DNA from 2 places in the Paenibacillus sp. FSL L8-0494 genome. Region 2 is predicted to be linked to the other one. Evidence: riboswitches for the same ligand, from Rfam matches in the RefSeq annotation. Region 2 holds a riboswitch; the other holds the start of a gene.

Region 1 (6,153 bases), 450 kb from region 2:
CTTGCTCCAAGAATCGATGTAAGGGATTTAAGGATCTCAGGAGTAGCGGAGGGATTATTCTGCATCAGTGTAGTTGCATGACTGGTTGCCTGCACTGTATAAATTGTAATTACGACAGCAGTACCAATGGCCCCGGCAATTTGGCGAACGGTATTATTCACAGCTGTACCATGAGTGCCAAGTTGTTTGGGCAACGCATTTAGTCCGGCTGTATTGAGTGGCATAGTAATGAAGCTTAATCCAATTCGCAGGCCTATGGTACGAATCATTAGATAAGTATACGTGGTCGATTCAGATAAATCTGTTACCGCCCACATAGATGGAATAATAAACAATAGGCCAATGATGAACAGCGGTTTCGCACCGAAACGGTCGTATAATTTACCGGTGACGGGTGACATGAACGCATTTACGAGTGCGCCCGGCAACAATAGTAGTCCTGCATCAAATGCTGTAAACCCGCGACCATTCTGCAGATAAATAGGCAATAAAATCATATCTGCGTACATCATCATCGTGATTAATACGTTAATAAGAGATGTCATCGTAAACACTTTATTTTTGAAGACCGACAGGTTTAGCAGTGGATCATCAGATTTGACTTGTCGAAGACAGAATACGGCTGTTACCACGACCCCAATCCCTAAGGTCAGGATCACGATTACATCATCCCAGCCTTTACTTCCTGCACTACTGAAGCCGTATAAAATTAAGCCGAATCCGACGGTTGATAAAAGAACACTTACCACATCAAGCTTCGACTTAGACGTCTCAGATACATTCACTAAATACTTGAACGCCAACGTTATAACAATGAGGACAAGTGGAATAAGCCCGATAAATAACCAGCGCCAAGAGTGGTATTCGACAACAAAACCCGCGAGCGTTGGCCCAATAGCAGGAGCGAATATCATCGCCAGCCCAAGCAGTCCCATAGCGCTGCCACGTTTTTCAACGGGGAAGATCGCGAGCACAACACTCATCATGAGCGGCATTATAATCCCTGCACCGGCAGCTTGGATCATCCGTCCGATTAAGAGTAGACTAAAGCTCGGCGCTGCTGCACAAATTATAGAACCGATTAATAAAAATGACATGGCACTTATAAATAATTGCCGTGTTGTAAAACGTTTCATTAAATAGGCCGTAATCGGAATCAAAATCCCGTTGATCAGCATAAATCCTGTTGAAATCCATTGTACGGTTGTTGCTGTGACATCAAAAACATCCATCAAACTACTTAAGGCGACATTTAAAAGCGTCTGATTGAGTGTGGATAAGAAACAACCAAAGATTAAGATGGTTAATAAGATCCCTTTATTTATGTTCTTAGTGTCTTCTTGCATGTTGCAGTCCTCTCTTCATTGCTTTTTCGACATAGTGTCAATAAAATAAATCATATCAGGATTTAAAAAGTATTCCTATTTGCAATTTTATTGAAAATGTCGACTAATCGACAGAATAGGCAAATTAGTTGATGAAAGGCCATTTAAACGATAATAGAGGGATGAAATGACTGAACATAAAAGAGTTGACCCACGAGCCATTCGCTCAAAAAAGATGTTGAAAAACGCTGTTTTTTCATTATTGTCCGACAATGTGGAGATTTCGCAATTGACCGTCCAAAAAATCGCCAACCGCGCGGAACTAAATCGCGCAACGTTTTATTTGCATTATGAGGATATTAACGATTTATTGCGCCAGATCGTACATGAAATCTTCGATGACCTATCCATGAAGGTTGAACCGCTATTACAAATGAAGAGCAACAACGAACAGGAGCAGCTGATCACCTTTTTAAATTATTTTTTTGAATACCGGAAAGTTTTTGCTGTATTGATTGAGCATAAAGGCTTCAAAAACCACTTGACCAACCTGTTAAAAAATACTGTCGAAAAACGAAGAAACGCGAGGAACATTGACTCTACTAAGGAGGTAGTCTCCGTTGATATTATTGCAGCCTCACTACTGGGGATTATTATGTGGTGGATTAAGGATGGCAACCAATATAGCGCTGAATACATAGCGGGGCAAATTACCTTGATGTATAAAAGAAGATATTTATAAGGGCTTTTATGATATATTCAAGTAAAGTTTGAGTCCCTAGCCAATATTCATAAAAAAGGAAGTGCGAACAATGGATTTAGAAACGGTCATGCAAGAGCTTGAAGCTCTCGGCAAGGAACGCACCAAGAAAATATATCTATCCAATGGCGCGCACGAACCGCTTTTTGGTGTGGCCACAGGCCAGATGAAGCCTATCTTCAGAAAAATAAAACATAATCAACCCTTGGCCGAGCAGCTTTATGCTACGGGAAATTACGACGCTATGTATTTTGCCGGGGTGATCGCGGAGCCTAAAGCAATGTCAGAGTCGGATTTTGAGCGGTGGATTGCTGGGGCTTATTTCTATATGCTATCGGACTTTGTGGTGGCAGTAACGTTGGCGGAGACGGATATTGCGCAAGAGGTTTCTGATAAATGGATTGCAAGTGATATAGAGTTGAAAATGTCGGCGGGCTGGAACTGTTACTGCTGGCTGCTCGGAAATCGCCCGGACAGTGAATTTTCCGCAGAAAAATTGGCCGCTATGTTGGAGCTTGCTAAAAATACGATTCATGATGCCCCTGAACGAACGAAATACGCAATGAACAATTTCATCTACACTGTGGGCGTATCCTATCTGCCGCTTCATGATAAAGCGGTTGAGATTGCAAAGGAAGTTGGCCCGGTGGAAGTCCATACCGGTAGTACAAAAAGCAAGATTTTGAATGCTTCAATTAATATTCAAAAGGCAGTTGATAAATCGCAGCTGGGCTTCAAACGAAAACATGTAAGGTGTTAGTCAGTCATGGAGTGCTAAGGAGAGCGTATTGAAGGTTGTGCCTGCAGACAGAAGAATTGGCGGCTTGGCTGACAAGCCCTTAATTGTGTGCAATAAAAGTTAATGGAACAATAATAAAGCGGTAATTAATGTTATTGACAAAATATTTGACAATGATTAGTATTGAAAAATATTAAAAATGAAGTTAGCGACATAAAAATTAAATAATTCGCAAGCTATGATTGCTATGGATCACACTATAGCAGGAGCAGCTTCTGGAGAGACCGTGGGGGAATCCCCCGGCGCCGAAGGGTTCACAATCTCAGGCAAAAGGACAGAAGAGTACTAGATAATTCATTTGTTATTCTGATCATCGTCAGAATAAATAAATGTATTTTATTTATTATTCTTATACCTAAGAGATTGGAGCGTATCCAATCTCTTTTTTGTTATCATTTTCACTTGTTATTTTTTTCACATAAGGGGGAGTTCGAAATGGCAGCACAAGAATTAAAGAGAGATTTAGAGAATCGACATGTTCAGCTCATTGCGATTGGTGGAACCATCGGTACCGGATTATTTTTAGGATCTGGAAAAGCTATACAGCTGGCAGGACCATCGATCATTTTTGCTTATTTAATCGTGGGTATCGCTATTTTCTTTGTGATGAGGGCATTGGGAGAACTTCTGTTGTCAAAAGCAGGTTATCAATCTTTTACAGACATTGCCGAAGACTATCTTGGACCGCGGGCGGCGTTTGTAACTGGATGGACCTATTGGTTTTGCTGGATCATGACGGCTATGGCCGATATTATAGCTGTTGGGGTCTATGTACAATATTGGTTTGATATCCCGCAATGGATACCCGCAGTCATTTGTTTAATTATTTTATTAGGACTCAATTTATTAACTGTAAAAAGCTTTGGCGAATTGGAATTTTGGTTTGCTTTAATTAAGGTAATCACTATTCTCGCGTTAATTGCCATAGGGGTAGTTTTACTGGTGATTGGATTCAAAACAACTACCGGAACGGTTGCGCTCAGTAATATTTGGGCACATGGGGGAGTATTTCCAAACGGGATTTCCGGGTTCTTACTTTCATTTCAAATGGTTGTGTTTGCTTTTGTGGGTGTGGAATTGGTGGGGGTATCAGCAGCGGAAACATCCAATCCAGAAAAAACTATCCCATCGGCGATTAATAAAATACCTTTGCGAATTCTATTTTTCTACGTGGGTGCTATTATTGCCTTATTATGCATCAACGCTTGGACAGAACTAAACCCGGCAGAAAGTCCTTTTGTTAAAACATTTAGTTTAGTGGGGATTCCGATTGCCGCGGGGGTTATTAATTTCGTTGTATTAACTTCAGCTGCTTCCGCTTGTAACAGCGGGATGTTCTCAACAAGCCGGATTCTATACAATCTAAGCAGAAATGACCAGGCTCCAGCCAACTTTGCAAAGCTTAATAAAAATCATGTGCCAAGTAATGCTTTATTCATATCCACGCTTGTCTTATCTGTAGGGGCTTTGTTGAGTAAGCTGATTCCGGAGACGGCCTTTGGCATCGTGACAACGATTAGTGCCATTTGTTTCATCTGGGTTTGGGGCGTCGTTCTAATTTGCCATTTGCGATATAAAAAGACGAAGCCGGAATTGCAGGCCAAATCAAAATTCAAGGCACCGTTCACACCTTTTGTGAATTATGTTGTTCTAGCCTTGTTTGCAATCATACTCATAATTATGCTGTTTGCTGATGAAACTCGTCCGGCATTATTGTTGACGCCTTTATGGTTTATTTTATTATTTGTTTTGTATTCGATAAATAGAAGAAAGAGGGAAAGAGATAATAAAATAATCAGGACCGAAACACCTCTCTAGTTTATGAGGAAAGCTTTAACCGGCGCAGAAGCCGTGGTTATATTCAACCGCGACTGGGCAGGGAGCCCTTGCCGGTTTCAAGCGTTCCTACATGGACGTTTGCTTAAAGAATATGCAAAGTTAAACAGAAAACCGGAAGATACTGTTAAAATGGTATCTCCCGGTTTTTTAATTTTTTACAAACTATAATATCATCGAGTTTACAGTTTTTTTCAGTTATTGTTTATTACTATTTCAACTGATATAATTCTTATTTCGACAATAAGTTTACAAGTAAGATAACTATCGTAATGGTAAAATCAATTTAAAAGTGGTGAATTCATGAGAGAGTTCTACAGTCGGGTGAATCGAAAAACCTATTACATATTAATGTTAATGATCATCGTTCTTATGATGTTTGGATTGATACTATCTACCCTAGAGTTAGATGGGATTGATTTTGGTTATATCATTCATTTTTTATGTGTGGCGTTTCTAACGGTTTGTTTATGGATTTACCCTAAGCATGAGACACATACTTTTAGAAAGATTATCATTCTATTTGGATTTGCGTATTTTTATACGCTATTCTTTTTATATCCTCAAACATGGACTACCTATATCCTCATTTGTCTTATTCCTGCACTGTCTATTCTATTTTTTGATTTAAAATTGTTCTATTTTTCCTTCATTATAAATGGGGTACTAATGGTAATTACATTTGGCTATATCCTCTTGATTGATAGAGGGGATTTATATACATATTTACATTATGATATGCTAGGCAATTTCATTAATATAATAGCGGTTCAAGTGTTATTATTTTTCATTTTTCAAATATCATTTAAACGGATGAAAAAACAGCAGCTTTATTATGAACAATTACAGCAATCTGAGCGTTTAAAGATGGTTGGACAATTAACAGCTGCCGTTGCGCACGAAATTAGAAATCCAGTGACAGTGGTTAGAGGTTTTTTGCAGTTTTTTGATGAGGATCCTTCATTTGATGATCCTATGAAAAGAAAATTTAAATTAATGATTGATGAATTAAACACAGTAGAACAGATTATCTCGCAATTTCTAACCCTTTCAAAGCCAAATGGAGAGCAAAAATTAGAAAAAGTAGATGTGAAGGATGTACTTGAAAGTGTTACAGGATTGCTCCATTCCTACGCAATGTTATCTGATAATCAAATCGTTACCTACGTAGAAGAAGATTGCATGATTTCTATTAATAAAATTGAATTTAAGCAGCTGCTTATTAATATAATAAAAAATGCTTTAGAGGCTTCGGAAGTTGGTAAATCTGTCTCTATTATGGCGAATAGGAACAATAATTTTATTGAGATAACAATCATCGATGAAGGAAGCGGGATGTCAGAAGCAGAGGTTAAGTCGCTAGGCACTCCTTTTTATTCATTAAAAAGTAATGGAACAGGTTTAGGATTAATGATTTGCTTTAATATCGTAGA
Region 2 (6,153 bases):
TCTCGGTGAACAAATATTTGTAGCCGACAAACCGCAGGGCATAGAAATCACGCTCAGCGACCGTTTTCTTTTTGATGTGGGTAAAGCAGATGTGAAGTCACCAGCCCTTCCTGCTCTTCAGCAGTTGTCAGGCTTATTCAAAGATATCGGGGCAACGATCAGCATTGAAGGACATACGGATAATACACCAGTGTCATCAGCTTCCCGTTATAACGACAATTGGGAGCTATCGGGTGCTCGTGCGCTTTCTGTGCTGCGCTTTTTCTTAGATAATGAAGGACTGAACCCGGACACTTTTCAATATGCAGGTTATGCCGATACCCGACCAACAGCAGATAATACTACGGTAGCAGGCAAACAAAAAAATCGACGCGTAGAGATCATTGTACTTCGACAGCTTCAAGAGGTGGAATAAAATATAGTTGTTTGCGCTCAGAGCTAAGTTCGGCGGCAGGAGCCTTTGCAATTACCACATTGAGCTAACAAGGGGCTTCATCCAATTTAATTAGGGAAAACCTCCCTGATTATTCACCTATTATCGTATCCAATCGCGGAATGAGGGAATTACTCCCTGATTATTACTCTTTTTAGTCTGAAATAGTGGTTTTACCGAGATGATTAGGGAGGAATTCCCTAAAACCCTAACTCTCAAGCTATAATCGTCTAAAATGAGGGAGGTTTTCCCTAATTCCATACTCCACTAGACCCTCAAACCACTCGATTGGGTTTACGAATACTCGCACAATCTACATAAGAAACACAAACAGCAAGTCCCCAAATCGCAGAAACTTGCTGCTAAAAACATCACACTTGATCAGACTATTTCCCGTCCCCAATTTCCAATTATTCAGCAACTAACGCGCTATAACCGGCTGCATCTAACAGACCTTTTACAGCATCAGCATATTCTCCATCAACTTCAATCTCAAAAATCCAACCCCCGCCATATGGCTGATCATTGATAAGCTCCGGACTAGCTTCTAATCCATCATTCACCTTGGTAACCGTCCCAGAGACGGGCGAATACAATTCCGATACCGTCTTAACGGATTCGATACTGCCTACGCTGTCACCGGCCGAAATGGTTGATCCTACCTCAGGAAACTCAACAAATACGATGTCGCCTAATAAATGCTGAGCATGGTCCGTAATCCCAACACGTACTACTCGTCCTTCTACTTGCTGTGCCCATTCATGCTCTTCGCTGTAAAGAAGGTTGTCTAATACTTCACTCATTTCAAGCCGCCTCATTTCCAATTTGGAGTTCTAAATTTAGTTATAGCCTAAGTTATCCCGGCTCACAATGTCAATATTACTAACAGGAAATTTAAATTTGTCATTTTTTCGACGTTTTCTTGTTGACAGCGCCCGACTATACCCGTTTAATGGAGACATACAAGAAGAAACGACGTTGTCGTCTTTTTATAGACAATCGCCGTTTCTCGGAGAAATATAAGGATAATGTATAATGTGAACCATATACTTTCTTATATTTGAAATAAATATAGTTGCGGATGATGGCATAGGGAGAGACTGTCTCACTTGAAGACGGCGCCGAAGGAGTAAGCCCTAACAGGGGTGAATCTCTCAGGCAAAAGGACCTTTGTCGGACGTATCTCTGGAGAGCATCAGACGCAAGGCTAGATGCGTCAGATCACCAACGGGGAAACCTGCAAGCTAGTTACGGCAGGGTAACTCTCAGGTACAAAGGACAGAGCAGAAAGCGATTTGTGCATTTATGCATGATTGCTTCTGCCTGTCCTTTTTTCGTATGTAATCAGATCAAGGGGAGTGACGACATGGATGCTTTGAGAAGAACACCTTTTTATGATCTCTATTCCGCTTATGCGGAATCCAGATGCATTGACTTCGGTGGCTGGGAGCTGCCAGTACAGTTTACAGGTATCGTAAAAGAGCATGAAGCCGTTCGCCAGCAGGCTGGGCTGTTCGATGTCTCGCATATGGGTGAATTCATGGTGATTGGGAGCGGTGCAGAAGCCTTTTTGCAAAAAATGACAACCAATGATGTCAGCCGTCTCACGGATGGTGCGGCACAATATACACTGCTCTGTTATCCAAATGGCGGAGTTGTCGACGATCTACTCGTGTATCGCCTAAGCGAAGGGCATTATATGCTCGTCGTTAATGCCTCCAACATCGACAAAGACTTCCAGTGGCTGCAAGAGCATTTGACCTCTGAATTCGGCGAAGTCACGCTCACTAATGTCTCTGACGAGACGCTTTTGCTCGCCTTGCAGGGTCCTCTGGCAGAAACCATTCTCGCGGAAGTTACTGATGCTCCTATTTCAACACTCAAGCCTTTCCATTTCATCGAACGCGCCACCGTTTGCGGTGTAGAGGTACTTATCTCCCGTACGGGTTATACCGGTGAAGATGGCTTCGAGATTTACGCTCCGCTGGAAGGTGCAGAAACGTTATGGAACGGACTGCTTGCAGCAGGCGCGCCCCACGGATTAACACCTGCTGGACTGGGTGCACGGGATACCCTGCGTTTTGAGGCAAAATTACCACTGTACGGTCAGGAACTATCCGCTGACATCACCCCGCTTGAAGCAGGAGTACAGTTCTTCGTGAAGCTGGACAAAATAGACTTTATCGGACGCGATGCACTAATACAGCAAAAAGAAGCTGGGATTCCCCGTCGCCTTGTCGGCCTAGAAATGATTGATCGAGGCATTCCACGCTCCCATTATCCTGTTTGGGCAGATGGGGTTAAGATTGGTGAGGTCACAACCGGAACACAGTCCCCTACGCTGAAACGGAACCTGGGGTTGGCTTTGATTGATGCTGCTTACAGTGAAATAGGCACAGAGGTTTACGTAGAGATACGCGGCAAGCAGCTTAAGGCTGTAGTGATCAAGGCCCCTTTTTACAAGTATAAACGCCTTTAGCGTCCATATAAGGACGGTGAGCTTTTAAGCGAGAAATAGAAGGATAAAGTATAGCGTGAAAATTGTACTTTCTTATATTTTAAAAAAAGCCAAGGAGTGAAACCTTAATGAAGCACCGTTATCTGCCCATGACAGAACAGGACCGCGTAGAGATGATGGAGGCCGTCGGGATTCAGTCTATAGATGAGCTGTTCTCCGATATTCCTGAAGCGGTACGTTACCAAGGCACTATGCCGATGTCTGAACCACTCGATGAATACGCCCTGCTGCGCCACATGAAAGGTTTGGCTGACCAAAATGCCGACTTTGATTCTCACGCCAGCTTCCTCGGCGCCGGATTATACGATCATCACATCCCTGTGGTCATCAACCATGTCATTTCCCGTTCTGAATTCTACACTGCCTACACTCCTTATCAACCGGAGATCAGCCAAGGTGAGCTGCAAGCGATCTTCGAATTCCAATCCTACATTTGCGAACTAACCGGTATGAAAGTTGCCAATGCCAGTATGTATGATGGCGCTACAGCTTTATCCGAAGCAGCGGTTCTCGCGGCTGGTGCTACCAAACGCAAAAAATTAATCGTCTCCCGTACCGTTCATCCTGAGGCTCGCCAAGTGCTATGTACTTCGGCTAATGCTTGGGGTCTGGAGGTGGTGGAGATTGACTATAAAGACGGTGTTACCGATCAAGCTAAACTCGCTGAAGCTATCGATGGAGATACTGCCGCAGTGCTTATTCAATCGCCTAACTTCTTCGGCAGCATCGAGGATCTTCGCTCGGTTGAGCCGCTGATTCACGCGGTTAAAGGTCTTCTTGTAGTCAGCGCGAACCCAATAGCTCTAGGTGTACTTGAAACTCCGGGCAAACTTGGAGCCGACATCGTAGTGGGTGATGCTCAGCCACTTGGTATTCCAGCTTCTCTCGGGGGTCCAACTTGCGGATTCTTTGCCGTAGCTGATCACCTGATGCGCCGCATGCCAGGCCGGATCGTTGGCCAAACGGTAGACCGTAACGGTAAACGTGGCTTCGTTCTTACACTTCAAGCGCGTGAGCAGCATATTCGTCGTGAAAAAGCGACATCGAATATCTGCTCCAATCAGGCGCTGCTGGCTCTCTGCGCATCCGTCTACTTGTCCGTTATGGGCAAAGAAGGCATGCGTGAAGTAGGCGAGCTAAATATTCGCAAAAGCCATTACGCTGCTAATAAACTCAGCGGACTAACAGGTGCTGAACTTGCCTTCTCCTCCCCATTCTTTAACGAATTTGTCGTGAAGCTTCCTGAAGGCAGCAGTGTGGCCTCTATTAATTCGAAGCTGCTGAAGGAAGGTTATCTTGGGGGTTATGATCTGGGTCGTGATTATCCTGAACTTGCTGGACATATGCTGGTTGCCGTAACGGAAAAAAGAAGCAAAACCGAAATCGACCAATTCGCTAGCGCACTGGAGGGCTGTTTATGAAACCGGAGCAAAGTCTAATTTTTGAATTAAGCCGTCCGGGCCGTTCGGCCTATTCTTTGCCACTATGCGATGTGCCGCAGGAAGAAACCTTGGAATCCCTAATTCCATCGGATTTACTCCGTAGCGAACCCGTCGTACTTCCAGAAGTATCGGAAGTGGATGTCATTCGTCACTACACTTCTCTTTCACGTCGCAACTTTGGTGTAGACAATGGCTTCTATCCACTCGGTTCATGCACGATGAAATACAATCCGAAGATTAACGAAGATGTTGCCCGCTTCTCCGGCTTCGCCAAAATTCATCCCTACCAACCGGAAGAAAGTATTCAAGGCGCACTTGAATTAATGTATACCCTACAAAATGATCTGTCCGCGCTGACGGGCATGGATGCAGTATCCTTACAGCCTGCCGCAGGTGCTCATGGTGAATGGACCGGCCTCATGATGATCCGCGCCTACCATGAAAGTCGCGGCGAGACGCGTACTAAGGTTATCGTGCCGGATTCCTCGCACGGAACCAATCCTGCTAGTGCCTCAGCAGCAGGACTTGAAACGATCACGATCCCTTCCACAGATAAAGGAATGGTCGATCTTGAAGCACTGAAGGCAGCCGTCGGTAGCGACACAGCCGCACTGATGCTGACTAACCCAAGCACACTCGGCTTGTTCGAGACCCAAATTGTCGAGATTGCTGAGATCGTGCATGAAGCAGGGGGCTTACTCTATTACGATGGAGCCAACTCCAATGCCATTATGGGCATTACCCGCCCTGGCGACATGGGCTTTGACGTTGTGCATCTGAACTTGCATAAGACAATGAGCACCCCACATGGCGGTGGCGGCCCTGGAGCCGGACCAGTCGGCGTAAAATCTATCCTCATTCCATTCTTGCCACAACCTACTGTGGTAAAGAATGAAGATAGCAGCTTCTCACTTCACTTCGGTGGTCCTGAATCTATTGGACGCGTGAAAGCTTTTTATGGAAACTTTGGTATTCTGGTTCGTGCCTATGCCTATATCCGGACCTATGGTCCAGACGGACTGCGTGAGGTATCCGAAAATGCTGTGCTGAATGCGAACTATATGATGCACCGTCTGGCGCCGTATTTTGAAATCCCATATCCGGGTGTATGTAAGCATGAATTCGTGATGTCCGGCAAAAACCTCAAGCAATATGGCGTGCGCACCTTAGACGTTGCTAAACGATTGCTCGACTTCGGCTACCACCCGCCAACCGTGTACTTCCCTCTGACTGTTGAGGAATGCATGATGATCGAGCCGACGGAAACCGAAAGTAAAGAAACGCTCGACGGCTTCATCGATACGATGATTCAGATTGTGAAAGAAGCGCAGGAGACACCAGAAATTGTAATCAACGCACCGCATACCACAGAGATTAGCCGTTTGGATGAGACACAGGCTGCGCGTAAGCCAGTTTTGAATTGTTCTTGCGGTTAAGTACTTATCAAAAAAATGTTCTAGACAGATAAAAGCCATCCTCCGTTGTTGATTAATTTCGGAGGATGGCTTTTATATCTTATGTACAAACGAGTATTTTGATGTTTATCATCAAAATTTACAACTTAAGTATTTCTATCAATTCCCATCTCTCGCTGATATCCATCTTACTATAAATACTCTTAACGATATTCCGCACAGTCCCCTCTTTCACATTAAGGTCATTGGAAATTTGCAACGCACCTTTTCTTAGTGACCAGTGATACGCTACCTCCCTTTCTCTGGGCGATAATCGATACGAATCACACTTTTCCTGAAATCTGT

Evidence for each region. A riboswitch is a leader RNA that binds a small molecule or an ion and turns the genes downstream of it on or off. The one in region 2 is predicted to bind glycine.
Region 1: it holds a riboswitch for glycine, as region 2 does, so the genes downstream of both, NYE35_RS30555 (amino acid permease) here and gcvT (glycine cleavage system aminomethyltransferase GcvT) in region 2, are expected to answer to the same signal.

Annotation. Positions count from the first base shown of each region.
Region 1 is NZ_JBBOPQ010000001.1:6,774,398-6,780,550, reverse strand. It holds gene NYE35_RS30570 (DHA2 family efflux MFS transporter permease subunit) at 1-1,346, opposite strand, end outside; gene NYE35_RS30565 (TetR/AcrR family transcriptional regulator) at 1,513-2,067, shown strand; gene NYE35_RS30560 (DNA alkylation repair protein) at 2,138-2,845, shown strand; glycine riboswitch at 3,090-3,172, shown strand; gene NYE35_RS30555 (amino acid permease) at 3,320-4,702, shown strand; gene NYE35_RS30550 (sensor histidine kinase) at 5,024-6,153, shown strand, end outside.
Region 2 is NZ_JBBOPQ010000001.1:6,327,117-6,333,269, forward strand. It holds gene NYE35_RS28640 (flagellar motor protein MotB) at 1-415, shown strand, start outside; gene gcvH (glycine cleavage system protein GcvH) at 844-1,236, opposite strand; glycine riboswitch at 1,515-1,613, shown strand; gene gcvT (glycine cleavage system aminomethyltransferase GcvT) at 1,800-2,912, shown strand; gene gcvPA (aminomethyl-transferring glycine dehydrogenase subunit GcvPA) at 3,020-4,372, shown strand; gene gcvPB (aminomethyl-transferring glycine dehydrogenase subunit GcvPB) at 4,369-5,829, shown strand; gene NYE35_RS28665 (helix-turn-helix transcriptional regulator) at 5,948-6,153, opposite strand, start outside.